4 regions of the Brevibacillus sp. FIR094 genome follow, and region 1 is predicted to be linked to each of the others. Evidence: predicted binding sites of a transcription regulator. Region 1 holds the regulator's gene; each other region holds the start of a gene.
The links. The regulator LexA, encoded in region 1, represses DNA repair genes until DNA is damaged. The targets are predictions, from matches to a motif close to CGAACATATGTTCG.

Region 1 (4,213 bases):
GCGATCGGTATGGAAGATCAAAAATTCTGGGAAGCTATCTCTTCTGGTCTAAAATAAATCCATTTGATATGGAACGAAATGAATGCATAATTTTGTCCCAGATTTAGGGCAAGATTATGCTTTCATGAACTTACGACGAAGAAAACAAGAAGAAAAATGATGAAACATAAGCTCTAGCTCTCATGAAATTAAAGTAAAACCCACTGCATACCAAGGTCCTTTAGTAAAAAGCTTCACTAATTGTTGTGCAATATATTTCGGCGAATATTTCATGTCATTTTTAACGATAGATTTCATAATTCTGTTTAATTAGGTAAGTAATGTGTAACGAATGAACTGCATTCGACTAGGTGAAACTTGAAACAAGATAAACTGAATGATAAAAATCCCGTATTTATTATTGAATACGGGATTTTCATTTCCTGTATACATTCAAGCAGTAGATTTGGCTCTTTGTTCGAAAATTAATCCTTTTGCAGGAGCTGAACTCTTTGTTGTAATTCCTGTTCGGTTAACGGTTCCAATTGCAACAAGGCCTCGTATGGATCATCACCCGGAATCTGAAAGTATCGAGCAAATGCAGGCTCTGTTTTGATGCCGCTTTGCTTCAGAGCCCTGATGTGTTGGTACGCATCCAAGCCTCCTATTTCTAACAATCGTGCTTCGATTTCCATATGACGATAGGCGTTTTGCTTTTCGACAGCTACCGGTTGAGCAAACAATTCAAACCAAAAGTCAGCTGTGAAAAACGAGATAACGCACGTGGGAATACTTTTTACATCTAGGTGTGTCACTTCAAATCCGAGCAAGTAGCCAAATGCTGTACGAGCAGCCTGCTCAAACTGTTCCAGATTATGACTCTCGCAAATAATATCCAGATCGCTTTGTTTGACGTCAATGTCCAATGGGATGGTTCCGGCAAGCACTGGACGGTAATCGGATAGTACTTTCATAATGTGCGTCTGTTGAATCGCTTCCCACGCTGCTTTTTGACGCATGGTTCCTCTGCCCAAGTAAGAGAGATCATGCCAATTTCTCATGAGACTACCTCCCTGTCTACTTTCTTTTAAAATAGTTTAGACAAAAGTGAATAAGTACGCAACGAAATCGGTAATCACTCGTATACCTAAAGGAAGGGAGTGTAGTAGATGGAAATATTTTTGTGGGTAGTGGTTGTGTTATTGTTCTTGCTAAGCATCGCAGGAATTTTCTTACCCGTTTTACCTGATACGATATTACTGTGGGCGGGCTTTTTGCTCTATCACTTTTTCATTGCAGACCCGGGAGCGGGATTGCCGGCATCCTTTTGGTGGGGAATGGTCGTTCTAAGTATTCTGCTTTACGGTGCTGACTTGCTGACGAATATGTATTTCGTGAAAAGATACGGAGGGTCCAAGTGGTCGTCCATTGCTGCTGCGGTCGGAATTGTTCTCGGGATTTTCGTTTTCCCACCGTTTGGTATGCTGATCTTGCCGTTCGTATTCGTCGTTCTCGTAGAGTTGGTGGTGCAGAAGCAGTCGATGGAGCGAGCAGTGAAAGCGGGCGTAGGCTCACTGATCGGATTTTTGGGAAGTGCAGTCGTAAAAGTGATCCTGCAAGTTACGATGATCATCTGGTTTTTTATCGCCAGATAATAGATAGAAAACGAAAAGGACAGCCTAGGCTGTCCTTTTTTACGTGGAAACTAGTGAATGAGTCGATAAACACCGATGACTTTACCGAGAATGGTGACATGCTCAAGGATGATCGGTTCCATCGTGGCATTTTCCGGTTGGAGACGGAAGTGATTTTTTTCTTTGAAAAATCTTTTAACGGTCGCTTCATCTTCTTCTGTCATGGCTACGACAATGTCACCATTGTTCGCTACGTGCTGTTGGCGAACAATGACGTAGTCTCCGTCGAGAATCCCGGCATCAATCATACTGTTCCCGGAGACGCGCAGCATATAGACCTTGTCAGAAGTCACGATATTGTCTGGAAGCGGGAAGTATTCTTCCACATCCTCAATGGCTGTAATCGGTTGTCCAGCGGTTACTTTGCCGATTACTGGCACACGGACGACTGAGTCTTCGAAATTGTCTTGAAAACGATCTTCATCTGATAGCAATTCGATGGCACGAGGTTTGGTAGGATCTCGACGAATGAGGCCTTTTTTCTCCAAGCGTGCCAAATGCCCATGTACCGTTGAGCTGGAAGCTAGTCCAACAGCCTCCCCAATTTCACGTACAGAAGGCGGATATCCTTTATCACGAACTTCCTTTCGTATGAACTCGATGATGGCTTGTTGTCTACTCGATAATTTTGACATAGAAAGACACCCCTGATTTCTCGAACATATTTTCCTATATTATACCATGGGAGCTTGCGTTCGACAAACATAAGTTCGATTCATTGTTGACATGAACATATGTTCTCATTTATTATGAGGCTACTGATCAGAACATATGTTTGTGAGGAGGCCATTATTATGAATTCATTGACAGTACGTAATCGTTTCGAGAAAAAAGAAGAACGTCTTGTTCGTTTTGGTATCACGAGAGGACAAGCTCTCTTGTTTCTTATTACATTTACTCTCTTTTTTTATTTGTTGACCGAACTAGTGTTTGCTTCTTCTCCAATAGAGGATCCACAAGGCATAGAAGTAACGGTACAATCTGGAGATAGCCTATGGTCGTTAGCAGTTCAATACAATACAGACGAGCATATGGATGTTCGCGACTATATAATAGAGATTAAGGATGCGAACGGCTTAGAGAACAACAGGATTTACCCAGGTCAGACTCTCATCCTTCCCGATACTCCGTAAGTGTTCGGCTGTCTTGCGGGATCATTCGAATGTGGTATAATGAAGCGGCACTACTACAGAGTGGGAGGAACCAGCAGTGGTATCTGACGCAGAAATTAAACGCATCAACGAATTGGTCAAAAAATCGCGCGAAGAAGGTTTGACCGAAGAGGAAAAGCTCGAACAAAAAGCATTGCGCCAAAAGTACATTGACGCCGTTAAGCTTTCATTGAGAGCAAATTTGGATTCCATCCGATATGTGGAAGACCTTGAAGAAAATAAGCCAAAACAGTAAGATAACAATTACTGATACGACAGACATCCTCGCTTGACGCTAGGGTGTCTTTTTCTGTGACAAACATAAGGCATTGATAGCAAGGGAGGGAAAGCGATGGCGTGGATAGCTGTGGCGGTTGGTGGAGCAGTTGGCTCTCTTTTGCGCTACCTATTGTCTTTGCTCGCGAATCAGCCGGGATGGCCGTGGGGAACCTGGATCGCCAATGTTTGTGGATCTTTGATCATCGGCATCTTGTTCGTGCTGGGGAAAGAACGTGGCTTTTTATCTCCGACACTCTATCTCTTATTTGCAACGGGGGTCATGGGAGGATTTACGACTTTCTCTAGCTTCTCCTTGGAAGTGGTCTCTTTTTGGGGAGAAGGCCACCTATTGCGTGGCACTTTGTACGCTCTCCTCAGTTTGGGAGTCGGTCTACTTTCTTGTGCGGTTGGAATATGGTTGGCTAGGCAATGGTCCTGATGCGTTCAATGACACGATACATGTGAGGGGGAATGAATGTGAGTACACAGCATCGTGATTATGAATTGGAACAAAAAAAGCTGGATGAAACAATTTCAGCGATCGACGAAGAAATGGAGCAGCTTCGCAATGATATTCACGAGGCAACAGATGATTATGTCAAACAGGTCGTTAACTATAAAAAGGCTAAGGAATTGCGCTACCTGGAAGATCAGGGTCGAGAGAAGCCTTATTTCGGCAGAGTGGATTTCTTAAAGGATGAAATCTACGAGCTGGATCAGGTCTACATAGGAAAACGGGGAATTGTACGCAGCGATACGTTTGATTCTGTGGTCGTGGATTGGCGCGCGCCTATCGCCAGTCTTTATTATACCGGAGAGAGCAAAGAAGCGTTTTACCGGATGGGACGCGAGATCGTGCGTGGTGAAGTTCGATTAAAGCGTAATTTTGCGATCGAAGACGGAAAGATCGTAGGCATCTATGATGGAGCGGTAAAAGAAACGATTAATCGCGAAATGGGGCATCCTGACGAATTTTTGCAAGAGGGCTTCATTGATGAATTTTTGGCAGCCAATCTGAATCAAGCGAACGATAGCAGACTAAAAGACATCGTTGCTACGATTCAATCCGAGCAAAATGATATTATCCGGGCGGAAAAAGAACGGCCCATT
Region 2 (4,213 bases), on a different contig from region 1:
AAGAATACCCGAGAGACTACCAACCCGTCTCAGACCATCAATGTGACTGGAACAGGTGAGAAGTGGGAAGCCCAAACAGAGTCGCAAGCACGTGATTTGTTACGCATATTGTTTAGAATCGAAACAGAAAAGCTGCCGCTATCCATCTACGAAGCGAGTTACGATGATGGTCCAGCTCTTCGTTATTTCATATGGGGAAATTTTGGTGAAGGGGTTCCCGATGCTGACAAGATATCTCGAATGGCTACGTTTCCTGAGGGAAGCAGTAACGGGGAGCAGCATCATCTCCTTGTGACAGATGCGAAAACTGGTGAACTGCTTGAATTTTCCACAAAGGTGAACAATCCGCAATGGTCTAACGTGAAAACGGATAAGAAGCGGGATCGGATGGAAGCGGATAAGCTTTTGAGAAGACTGGCTCCGTCTGGAGGCAATCAGATACAAGTAACGGAGGATGGAGATGAAAGGTACACCTTCATCGTTGCTGATCCCCTTGTGAACGGTCTTCCGGTTTATGGGAACAATCAGAGTGTGGAGAATGGGATGTATACGATTCGGATCGATTCATGGACGGGTGCATGGGAGCAGGTAAGCATAAACAAACCGGCCAGTGTCAAATACCCGGCACGTTCCCAAGCGCTTAAAGAACAAGTGGCCATGACCCGTTTACTGCAAACCTTTCCACTTGAGCTGACCTACATCCACCAACCAGATTACAAGAAAGGCACGATTACCTGGAAGCTCGGTTATGACCTTTCGTTCCGTCAAACTCGCTCGCATTGCTTTTGCGGGGGAGAATTTAAAGTAGATGATACGTTTTATGTGGATGCGAGAACCGGAAAAGTGATCGTAAACGAATAGGAACCTGAAGAAGAAAAAGCCGCCTTCTCCGATTTCGAAGAGGTGCGGCTTTTTGTATTGGATTCTAGGCAGTTGCTTCGAATCCTGTGATTTGATTGAGACTGACTTTCTTATCATCCTGGAGGACGAATTCAACTACTCCGTTTTTCATGCTGACAGCCTTTACCACTCCGGTAAGAGGAGTATTGGTAGAGGTGCCGTCTGGATTCGTTTGGGACTGGTTGTACGTGATGTTGTAGCCGATCATTTGCGCGTAGGCAAGGGAGTTGCCCATGGTTCTGTTTTCAGGCTTCACCGTCATGCCTACGATTTCTTCGGCTTTTACGGTTGATCCATTATCCAGTTGGAACTGTGCTGTACCGTTTTTGGTGGTAAAGCCAGTGATGACGCCATTCAAGATTTCATCAACCTTGGAAATGTCATTTGTGGTATCTGGATTGCCATCGCGGTCGACTTCCTTGGTTACTTTATAGGAAATCTCTCGACCGATCATTTCCATGTACTTCACGCTGTTATCGAGCGTATTACCAGCCAGACCTTGCGATTCCAGTCCGGAGACGTCTGCCAGCGGAATCGGTGTCGATTCGCCTGCGATACGGAAGTAGATTTTGCCTTGATCCATGTAGACGGCGTCAAGTACGCCTTCTTTCCGCTCCGTCGAAGTTTCTCCCGTCATCTCATCTTTTTTGGTAATAGAATACGAAGCTGTACGACCTACCAGCTTTTCATACTTTTCCAAAGTGACCATGCTGTTGTTCGATTGCTCCATCAGCGTGGTCATTTTTGTGATTTTTTCTACCATGGTCAGCATACTTGTTTGCTGGATGAACTGAGAGTTGTCCATTGGGGACATAGGGTCTTGATGCTTTAACTGCTCCAGCATGAGCTTCATAAAGGCATTTTGGTCCAGCTCGGTGGTGAATTCTTTTTTGCCTTTATAGCTCATATGCGGTTGTATATAAGGATTATTTTTAACGGTTGTTCCGGTATCTGACATGTCAATCCTCCCTAAAGGTGGCGAGTCTATCTGCGCATGTTTGTACTTCCTTCATCTATATCGGAGAAATTGGTGGAAAGATGAAGACAAACGTTTGTTCGAATTTTGGGCTTAAACTAGCCGGAATTGTGTTATAATGGAAGTAGAAACAGTCATGCTATGAGGAGATGAACGAGGGAATGGAGCGTTTTGAATTGGTATCGGAGTTTCAACCGTCCGGTGACCAGCCGACCGCCATTGCCGAGCTGGTGGCAGGGTTACAGGCTGGCAAGCGACACCAGACATTGCTGGGTGCGACGGGAACGGGAAAGACTTATACGGCTGCCCAGGTAATTGCTCAGGTGAACAGGCCAACACTCGTGATGGCACACAACAAAACTCTGGCAGCTCAGCTTTGTGCAGAGTTTAAGGAGTTTTTCCCGAACAACGCGGTGGAATACTTCGTCAGCTACTACGATTACTATCAACCCGAAGCGTACATTCCCCAATCGGATACGTTTATTGAAAAAGACTCGAGCATTAACGACGAGATCGACAAGCTCCGTCACTCGGCTACCAGTGCTTTGTTTGAACGCCGAGATGTCATCATTGTTGCCTCCGTCTCCTGCATTTACGGATTGGGTTCGCCTGAAGAGTATCGGGAGTTGCTCTTGTCTTTACGTGTTGGCATGGAAACAGGACGGGACGAGATTTTGCATCGTTTGGTCGATATCCAGTACACACGCAATGACATCAACTTTACCCGCGGTACATTCAGGGTGCGAGGCGACGTGGTGGAGATTTTCCCTGCCTCTGAAAGTGAGCAGGCGATTCGCGTCGAGTTTTTTGGTGATGAAATTGAACGGATTACTTCCATTGATATACTGACCGGTGAGATTTTGGGACAGCGTGATCACGTTGCCATTTTCCCTAAATCTCACTACGTGACGCGCGAGGAGAAAATGAAGCTGGCTGTCCAAAGCATCGAGGCCGAGCTGGAAGAAAGACTGAAAGAATTCCGTGATGCGGGCAAGCTCTTGGAAGCACAGCGATTAGAGCAACGTACACGGTATGATATTGAGATGATGATGGAGATGGGCTTTTGCTCCGGTATTGAAAACTACTCGCGCCATTTGACAGGACTGTCTGCCGGGCATGCTCCGTATACCTTGTTGGATTACTTCCCAGAAGATTTTATCGTCATGATGGATGAGTCGCATATGACCTTGCCGCAGGTTCGGGGGATGTATAACGGTGACCGCGCACGGAAGGATGTACTGGTCGAGCACGGATTCCGTCTGCCTTCTGCACGCGATAACCGCCCACTCAAGTTCGAGGAGTTTGAAGGAAAGCTGAAACAAGCGATCTACATTTCAGCTACGCCTGGACTTTATGAGCTGGAGCACAGCCCGGAAATGGTGCAGCAGGTGATTCGTCCGACAGGCTTGATCGACCCAACGGTTACGGTACGTCCGATCAAGGGACAGATCGACGATTTGATTGGCGAAATTCAATCTACGATTGCGAAAAATGAGCGGGTTCTCATCACGACGCTGACGAAGAAAATGTCTGAGGATTTGACGGACTATCTGAAAGAAATCGGAATCAAGGTCCGCTATCTTCACTCGGATATTAAAACGATCGAGCGGATGCAGATTTTACGTTCATTGCGCTTGGGTGAGTTTGACGTGCTAGTCGGGATCAATCTCTTGCGGGAAGGCTTGGACTTGCCGGAAGTATCGCTTGTGGCGATTTTGGATGCAGACAAGGAAGGCTTCCTGCGCAATGAGCGTTCGCTGATTCAGACGATTGGTCGGGCTGCGCGGAACTCAGAGGGACGCGTTATCATGTACGCGGACAAAATGACAGATTCGATGACCTCTGCGATTCGTGAGACAGAGCGTCGTCGTTCTATTCAGATGGCGTACAATGAAGAGCACGGCATCACACCACAAACCGTGAAAAAGTCAGTCCGCGAAGTGATCGAGGCGACCAAGGTAGCGGAGGAAAAAGCAGATTACTTGCCACATGCAGACTTCAAAAAAATGCCGAAGAAGGATCGAGTGGCTGTCATAGAACGTATGGAAGAAGAAATGAAGGAAGCGGCACGCAACCTCATGTTCGAGCGTGCGGCCGAATTGCGTGATTTGATTCTTGAGCTGAAGGCGGAACTCTAAGGAGAGGTTTTTTTCATGCCATTAGAACATATTGTCGTAAAGGGTGCACGTGCCCACAATCTGAAAAATGTTGATGTAGTCATTCCGAGGGACAAATTCGTCGTTCTGACGGGTTTGTCTGGCTCGGGTAAGTCCTCACTCGCTTTTGACACGATTTACGCAGAGGGACAACGACGCTATGTCGAGTCACTGTCCGCAT
Region 3 (4,213 bases), on a different contig from region 1:
AAGAGACAGGACGATGCTAATCACAATACAAGTCACAATCGGAAAGTAGAACTTGACGTTTTCCTTTTCTACCACGATATCTCCCGGCAAACGCCCCAGTGGCAAAAATCTGCCTCCTACCTGCCACAAAAGACCGATTACGATTAAAGCAGCACCACCAATAATAAGTAGCTTGGCTACAGGATTCACGATTTCATCTCCCGACCAAAGTGTTGGTACGCACTCGGGGTGAGTACACGCCCCCGCGGCGTTCGCTGCATAAAGCCGATCTGCATGAGATATGGCTCGCAAACATCTTCCACCGTTTGTGACTCTTCTCCGATTGTTGCTGCAATCGTATCCAATCCAACCGGTCCACCGTCAAAGCGATCAATAATCGCTAGCAACAGTTTGTGGTCGATATGATCGAGACCGCAGGCATCCACTTGCAATCTTTCCAGCGCTTCTTTGGCAATCTCTGTCGTAATGACGCCTTCGCCTTTTACTTGGGCAAAATCGCGAACCCGCTTAAGCAAGCGGTTTGCCACCCGGGGTGTTCCCCGCGAACGTCTGGCAATCTCCTCTGCCCCACCTTCTCGAATGACGACCTGCAAAATGTCGGCTGCCCGCGAGACGATGAAGGTCAGTTCCGGGACTGTATAAAACTCCAGGCGATTTACAACCCCAAAGCGATCTCGAAGCGGCGCAGACAGCATTCCAGCCCGCGTCGTGGCCCCGACCAGTGTAAATGGCGGCAAATCCAAACGAACACTGCGAGCGCTTGGCCCTTTACCGATAATGATGTCCAGCGCAAAATCCTCCATAGCCGGATACAGAACTTCCTCGACGCTTCGGTTGAGCCTGTGAATCTCGTCAATAAACAGGACATCACCCTCTTGCAAATTCGTCAAAATCGCCGCCAAATCACCCGGACGCTCAATTGCCGGACCAGACGTCGTGCGGATATTCACACCCAGCTCATTTGCGATAATTTGCGACAGCGTCGTCTTCCCCAGACCAGGCGGGCCGTACAGCAGTACGTGATCCAACGACTCTTTCCGCATTTTGGCTGCTTCAATAAAAATTTTCAGGTTTTCCTTTACGTGCTGTTGACCAATGTATTCGTTTAAATAGCGAGGACGGAGGCTCAGCTCCGCCGCATCTTCTTCCCAATTCATATGCGTCGTGATGATCCGAGAATCCAAAATCCTACCCCCTCATGAGCAACGCAAGCCCTTGTTTGATGAGCTTTTCTACACCATCGCCCTCTTTTGATTTCTCAGACAGCGTGTTTCTGATTTTTTGCAGTTCACCATCAGAGTAACCCAGTGCGGTCAATGCATCGAGTGCTTCGTTCAGTGCCGACACAGCTTGTTCGCCTGCTGTCAAATCACCCGCTGCAACAGTCAAAATCGCAGATGGTGTGTATCCTACCAATTTATCCTTCAAATCGAGGATAATGCGCTGGGCAGTCTTTTTCCCAATCCCCGGAAATTTCGTCAAATAGGTAACATTCTCCTGTTGAACCGCCATCACCAACTGCTCAGGCGTCGCTGCAGCCAGAATGGCCAATCCGCCTTTTGGACCGATTCCACTAACATCAAGCAGCTTGCGGAACAAATCGCGTTCGTCACGGGTAGCAAAGCCGTACAACAGAATGGCATCTTCCCGCACGTGGTGGTGAGTAAACAATTTGGTTTTGTTACCTTCATATCGAACGAATTGGTACGGGTTTGGGCAAAACAGTCGATAACCAATTCCGCCCGTTTCGATAACTATGTATTCCGAATCGAGATAACTAAGTGTACCTTCTACAAAATCAATCATTTCTTGACCCCTTCCGAAATGGAAATGAACGCGCGAAACTGTGCGTGCGTAATGGCAATGCCCAATGCGTCCGCCACATCGTCAGGCTTTGGTATTTCTTTTAACCGCAATAGGAGCTTCGTCATTTCCTGTATTTGCTTCTTCTCTGCTCCCCCGTAGCCAGTAACCGCTTGCTTGACTTGCATTGGGGTATATTCATAGACCGGCACACCAGCTAGCTCTGCCGCAAGCAAAATAACCCCTCGCGCTTGACCAACTGTAAAGGCCGTCGTCACGTTTTTATTAAAGAAAAGCTTTTCGACGGACATTTCATCGGGACGATATGTTTCCAGAAGGCTCTGCATTGCCTCAAAAATCTGTTTCAATCTAAGCGGTACTGACAATCCTGCTTCTGTCTGAATGCTTCCATATTGGACGGGACGCAATTGGCTGCCCTCTTTATCCACAACCCCGAAGCCAACAATCGCAATGCCAGGGTCAATTCCTAAAATGCGCATAGTCCACTCTCCGTGAGCAAAGATTCTACCCTCTACTGTAACACAAAGCACTCAAAAAGCGAACGTGTATTTCCATAGTAAAAACCCGCTCCTTATAAAAGGAACGGGTTATACGGTGTCTGTTAGTGTTTGTTCATTCCGAGTGAATCCGACACATCATGCTGCAAGTGGGCATATTCGTCTACGCCACTTTGCATGTGCTCTTTGATCTTATTGATCTGTTGGTAATTGAGCTTGTTGTGCCCCTGGTTCAACTGAACGTACAAACGCTGATGGAACTGGTCTTTGTAGCTACCTCTAGGCATGGTAGACATGGTCTAAAGACTCCTCCTTCGATCACCGTATGAAATCAGTATGGCGTAAGCGCAAGGGCGTTATGATACCAAGATTTACGCCACATGAGCCAGACATCTAATTGAAACGATAAGCAGTGGAGGTGTTGGTTATTGCGAAGCAAAGTCCTCATTTTTTGTATATGCCTTTTCGTAATCGCACTGACAATGCCGCACTCTGCATTTGCCAAGGTCAAGGATGACATCATGGTCACCGTATCAGTGTCACCAGAGTCCCCCTTCCAAACGACCATGCCCTTCCTTGATCAAAAGCAATTTACGAAGCGGCTATTGGGCTCTACTACCGAAGTCGCCTCCCACAACCCACACTGGATACGTGCTACATTGACGGTAAAAAAAAGAACGTATGTATATGATCACGATGGCCAGCTTTATGAAAAAGAAATGCCTCGTCGTTATGTTTTGGTAAACGATGTTCGCCAGCGGATCGAGGAAATGGTCAAGTCCGTAGAGGCAGTCCATTTTGCACAAGCCCTCCCCTGGGAACAGGTGAAAAAAACGTTGAAACGGATGGAATTCGGTACCGTGATTGATTTAGAGACAGGACAGCGTTTTGATGTCCAGCGCAGAGCAGGTAGTCGCCATGCCGATGTCCAACCGTTAACACGCAAGGATACACTGATCATGAAAAACATTTATCAGGGGAAATGGTCGTGGAAGCGCAGAGCCATTCTGGTAGAGGTAGACGGTACTTATTTTGCAGCATCCATGCACGGAATGCCTCATGGCGCTGGCGCGATTAAAGGAAATGAATTCCCCGGGCATTTTTGCATCCACTTTTTTGGCAGCTCCACCCATCGACGCACAGAGCCTGATCCTAGTCACAGCATGATGATTCTCAAAGCCTCCGGAGCACTTGCGGCTACAATAAAAGGGGCGTCTCCTGAAGAGCTTGTCGGCTATTTCCTCACCGCGCTGCATGAGCACGACACCCATGCGATGCGAATGACAACGGACGGATTTGAACTTCCTGAAGGGTTGTCCGCGATCGAATCTGTGCGATCGTCAGAAATCGTCATCCCGTCGGACGAACGTGGTCCCCTTTTGATAGAGGTACCCGTTCGGCTCACGTACATCGCCCGGGAAGGCGGGAATTTTCGAAGGACATGGCAGTTCCTTTTGCGCCGCGAAGTCCCGGGGGAACGCTGGAGAATCATCGCGGTTGAACTGAATCCATAGCAATTGAAATAAGAAATCCCTTTCCAATCCAATACGTGCTTGTTACACGAAAGGCTCGAAAGGGATTTCTTTTCATTTCACCCGTTTTCATTGGCCACTCCATTGGTATTCGCCATAGGTGGACAATACACTGTTATACTCTGCCAGATTCCGAATGCGAATCCCCCGTTTCAGATTCTCCCATTCCTCTTTTGGCAGACTCGCTTCCATTTTCGCAGTATCGATTCGATAAAAGGTTTGCACGACATCTTGTTCAGCAGGCAGACCATGAAAGAGGGCAAGCATGCCGTCTGACGCTATTCCGATATGTCCACTATCCTTGCACGCTGGCGCTATATCCTGCTCGCGTTTCATTAAGATCATCTTGACGGGCTCAGC
Region 4 (4,213 bases), on a different contig from region 1:
TCGCTCATCCACCGAAAGGGACAGAAGTACCGAAAAGTGAGTTTGCCACTCGTATCAAGGTAGATGGATACGTACATGGAGCCAGCTTTAGCCATGATCGCAAGCATGTGTTGATGGCAGTAGGCAAGACCGAACAGAAAAAGGATCTCGATCTGGTCGTGTACGATTTGGCCACTGCAAAAGAACGGCGCCTCCCAGGTGTTATCAAAGGATGGGTTCCAACGGATGAGATGAATGGGCAAGTCCAGCCCGTCAGTTTTATGGATGATGGACGCTACGCGACGTTTGAAATGAGAACAGAGGAAGAAAGCTTTGAGGAGCTTCGTCAACGTTACGATTGGCAGTCAGGCAAGGTGATCAGCTGGAATCCACCCGTTCCCAAAGAAGCTTGGTCTGGCTATATCCAGTCGACAGATGGCGCCTATCAAATGTATTGGAATGCAGGGGTGTTTAAGGGTGACGTCAAACTGAAGGAAATGAAACCAGATGCGATATGGATTCCAGGCACTCACCATTTGGTTTATATCGATTGGGAAAAAGCTGAACAAGGAGCGGAGTCCGTGTCGTCGCTCTTCCTGTTCGATGCTGATCGTAAGCAACAATCTGTGCTGGTGAAAGGACTGCCAGCGAGTGTATCTATTTTGGGAGCTAGCAACGACGGCAAATGGCTGTATGTCACGACTCCGGAGCTACTTGCCCCTTAGCATCATATTCCGATGCCAGCATGGATAAAATGATCAAGGATTCGTAAGTATGGCCTGATTTTAGGCAATCGCGCAAGGTGCCCTCTATGTGAAACCCTTCCGATACGTAAAGGCTGCGGGCGCGGTCATTCGTTTCTTTTACATCCAGCCAGAGTCGATGGGCTTTTTGCTCGATGAAGGTCCAATGCTTAATCTGACGCAGGATGTTGCGACCGTAGCCTTCGCCCTTGACTGCGATTGTAACACGCATGAGTTCAATACTTTGATGAGGATTGGTCAGCCCGGCGATGATGACGTAGCCGACGGGGTGGCCTGTTTCTTTTTTTTCCGCAATCATATGGAGGATGTCCGGGTTGCCAAGTGCGTGGTGGTGCTGCTCTTCGCTCCACGGGATAATGAACGGGGTATTCTCTGGCGCATTTTCTACTTCACATACGAATGGAATGTCTGTCGGTGTAGTACGGCGCAAGTGGATGGTCATGCGTGTATCTCCTTTTCAGCTTAACATTTACATACCATGATCAGATTGCCGTCGGGATCGCGGAAGTTGAACCAGTGGCCATGCTGGATAGGAACGACGACTTCCACTCCGCTCTCCTTAAGAAATACATAAGAGGCTTCGATATCTTGTGTGTTGAAATGAAACAAGGGGGCATCATCTGTGATGCGCTTCGGAAAGATTTTGCTGTCCAGAACGAGCGTCAGTCCGCTTTGTAAGGGAATGCAGTATATATGTCCGAACATAATCTCACCGTCCGCGGGAATGCCCAAGAGACGGCAGTACCAGTCGCGTGCGCTAAAGAGATTTCATCACCAACCTTCCGAAGCGAAATTTGGATTCCTGTCGTGAAAAAGTAACCCCTTATTGGATTCGCTCTCACTTGCGGAACACCTACCGACGTGTGCTTGACCGAGAAGAAATAATTACCAACTTTTTTTTGCGCCAGACAGGCATAAAAGCGAACGTTTGTTTGCTATAATAAGAACAAAGCAAAACAAGAACATAAGTTCTTATTAGGGGATGATCGTGTGTCCAATGCGAACAAGCGGATCGTGTTTTTGATCGACATGCAGAGCTTTTATGCCAGTATCGAGAAAGGGGCCAATCCAGAGCTGCGAAACAAGCCGATTGTCGTCGCAGGTGATCCAGAGCGGCGCAGCGGAGTTGTGCTGGCAGCGTGTCCGATTTCCAAGTCATACGGAGTGGTCGCTGCCGAAGCGCTATGGCAGGCGCAGCAAAAGTGTCGCCAGCTCGTCGTTGTTCGTCCGCGCATGGAGATGTACATCCGCATCTCCATGCAAATCACTCGCATATTCGAAGCATTTACAGACAAGGTGGAGCCGTACTCGATCGACGAGCAGTTTCTCGACGTGACAGGCAGTGTCCATCTATTTGGTGATCCGCTGCAGATGGCTGCACAGATTCGGCAGCGCGTCTGGATGGAGACGGGAATCAACTGTCGGGTAGGCATCGGAGAGAACAAGGTACTGGCCAAGATGGCCTGCGACAATTTCGCCAAGAAACGGGAAGAAGGCGTTTTTTGGCTCAAGCGGGAAACGTTAGCGGATACGCTCTGGAAGCTTCCGATTGAAAAGCTGTTCGGGGTAGGCTCACGCATGAAGCGTCATTTTCATCGGATGGGCGTCTATCAGATCGGGCAGCTGGCAGATATGAGGCCAGCCATCCTCACTCGACATTGGGGAGTGAACGGGGAAGTGCTGTGGCGCACGGCTCACGGAATCGACGATTCGCCTGTGGCTTTGGATTCCTATGATTCACAAAAAGGAATCGGTCATCACATGACGTTGCCTCGGGATTATCATACCGCAGCAGAAATCAAGGTTATATTATTGGAGCTGTGCGAAGAAGTGTGCCGTCGGGCGCGGAAAAAGGAGCTGATGGGCTCCGTTCTGTCTGTGGGCTGTCGTGGAGCTGATTTGGCTGCTGGAACGGGCTTTGGGCGGCAGATGAAGCTCACGGAACAGACGAATGATGCCATGACTTTGTACGAAGCGGCCTGCTTTCTGTTTGACCGTCACTGGCAGGAAACGCCCGTCCGCAGTATCGGGGTCAATCTGGGGCAGCTTGTCCCTGACAACGTGGTGCAACTCAATCTGTTCACGGACAATCACAAGCGGCGTTCGTTGGCACAAGCCATGGATGATATTCGGACCCGGTACGGTCAGGATGCCATCCTGCGCGCCACCTCTGCCTTGGACGCGGGACAGGCGAAAGAGCGTGCACGTAAGATCGGAGGACACTACAAGTGACGGAGCCGATGGTGTCAGACGAGCAGGAATTGATACGCCAGTATATTTTATTTGGCATTTTGTTTCGGGCGGTCATGGTCGACCTGGCGGAGGTGCGGATTGTGCCGTTGAAATTTTCTTATCAGATGATGTTCGATGAGCTCTCGCGGTGGGCGGAGCGGAAGCATCACCAGCTGCGTCGCATCTTGGGACAGAGAGGGTGCACAGTCGTCAGCTCACGACGTCAGGGACATATGTATGTCGTCCACTATCGACAACGCGGGTACGTACGAGAAGCGATCTATACGATTGAAGTATTGCGGGCAGAGTGTCAGGAGCTCGTCCATTTGTGGACCCGATATGAACAGCGAGGAGAGAACAAGCGATGAGGGAAAAACGCGTGTCCAAAAAGGAAAATGTATTCGTGGCCAGTCGGTTTGTGCTGCCGGAGCATCGGGAAATGTATTTGCGCATCAAGGAAGAAGAGCGCCGCTATGTACCACCCGAGCTGGATCAGGAGCAGCTCAGCGCCTTGAGCGAGCTGGTATGGCAGGCGTTCCAGACAGAGAGCATCCTGACGCTGACCTATTATGACGGGCGAGAGCCGCGACGCCTGTCTGCCCACATTATCCATATTGATCAAGCGGCGAGACGCCTCAAGCTTCGGGTGGGCTCCGAGATTCATTGGGTTCCTTTTGCCAGGCTGCTGCATGTGGAGCTGGCAGCGAGCTTCTAAATCGAGGAAATGCAGGTACATGATGGGGAGAGCACAAGAATAACTCAAGAAATAGACAAAAATAGGTCTCTTTTTCAAAAGCAAGCGTCAAAAAACAGCGTGCCGCGTTGAAACGGTGTGTGCGAGGAAGATGTGAGATTCCTGAAACGAAAAGCGGTCAAAAACAACCGTTTTTCGTGTTTTTTGGCTTACACGGATTTTGCCAGAAGGGAGGTTTCGCTGTATTGTTAGATTATCTTTTGAAGCATATATTTGACGGATAGAACAAAGGAGATTTAACATGCTAGCACAAGAAATGGGTGTCATATTCACCAAGCACGCCGATCAAATTACTTCCAAGCGTTGGGGAGAATTCATGCAACAATTGGAGGAAAAAGGCCTGTACGTGCTCATTGAGACAGACACGATCGGAAGAGTGATGAGTCCATTGGGCGGATTGATGCCCATGCCGTGTAAAAGTGAGACGCTCCATATTGTGACAGCTGATGAGCTGGAGCAGCGCGGCTTGCCGCTCGGTCACCAC

Region 2: the regulator LexA is predicted to act here: its motif matches at 1,946-1,959, upstream of uvrB (excinuclease ABC subunit UvrB).
Region 3: the regulator LexA is predicted to act here: its motif matches at 2,363-2,376, upstream of ruvC (crossover junction endodeoxyribonuclease RuvC).
Region 4: the regulator LexA is predicted to act here: its motif matches at 1,665-1,678, upstream of ACQ5DJ_RS21745 (DNA polymerase IV).

Annotation. Positions count from the first base shown of each region.
Region 1 covers NZ_JBEAES010000007.1:222,484-226,696, reverse strand. The annotation lists gene ACQ5DJ_RS08205 (glycosyl hydrolase family 18 protein) at 1-57, shown strand, start outside; partial or broken gene ACQ5DJ_RS08200 (TetR/AcrR family transcriptional regulator) at 181-285, opposite strand; gene ACQ5DJ_RS08195 (DUF4269 domain-containing protein) at 465-1,040, opposite strand; gene ACQ5DJ_RS08190 (DUF456 domain-containing protein) at 1,149-1,634, shown strand; gene lexA (transcriptional repressor LexA) at 1,685-2,308, opposite strand; gene yneA (cell division suppressor protein YneA) at 2,468-2,806, shown strand; gene ACQ5DJ_RS08175 (DUF896 domain-containing protein) at 2,883-3,080, shown strand; gene crcB (fluoride efflux transporter CrcB) at 3,177-3,542, shown strand; gene ACQ5DJ_RS08165 (HelD family protein) at 3,581-4,213, shown strand, end outside.
Region 2 covers NZ_JBEAES010000026.1:54,989-59,201, forward strand. The annotation lists gene ACQ5DJ_RS21325 (hypothetical protein) at 1-861, shown strand, start outside; gene ACQ5DJ_RS21330 (flagellar hook assembly protein FlgD) at 926-1,858, opposite strand; gene uvrB (excinuclease ABC subunit UvrB) at 2,038-4,014, shown strand; gene uvrA (excinuclease ABC subunit UvrA) at 4,030-4,213, shown strand, end outside.
Region 3 covers NZ_JBEAES010000012.1:86,777-90,989, forward strand. The annotation lists gene ACQ5DJ_RS12880 (DUF2905 domain-containing protein) at 1-189, opposite strand, end outside; gene ruvB (Holliday junction branch migration DNA helicase RuvB) at 186-1,184, opposite strand; gene ruvA (Holliday junction branch migration protein RuvA) at 1,189-1,806, opposite strand; gene ruvC (crossover junction endodeoxyribonuclease RuvC) at 1,803-2,303, opposite strand; gene ACQ5DJ_RS12900 (hypothetical protein) at 2,426-2,617, opposite strand; gene ACQ5DJ_RS12905 (hypothetical protein) at 2,750-3,835, shown strand; gene ACQ5DJ_RS12910 (BofC C-terminal domain-containing protein) at 3,923-4,213, opposite strand, start outside.
Region 4 covers NZ_JBEAES010000027.1:66,867-71,079, reverse strand. The annotation lists gene ACQ5DJ_RS21760 (hypothetical protein) at 1-704, shown strand, start outside; gene ACQ5DJ_RS21755 (GNAT family N-acetyltransferase) at 676-1,185, opposite strand; partial or broken gene ACQ5DJ_RS21750 (VOC family protein) at 1,206-1,499, opposite strand; gene ACQ5DJ_RS21745 (DNA polymerase IV) at 1,734-2,975, shown strand; gene ACQ5DJ_RS21740 (hypothetical protein) at 2,972-3,343, shown strand; gene ACQ5DJ_RS21735 (YolD-like family protein) at 3,340-3,690, shown strand; gene ACQ5DJ_RS21730 (hypothetical protein) at 3,971-4,213, shown strand, end outside.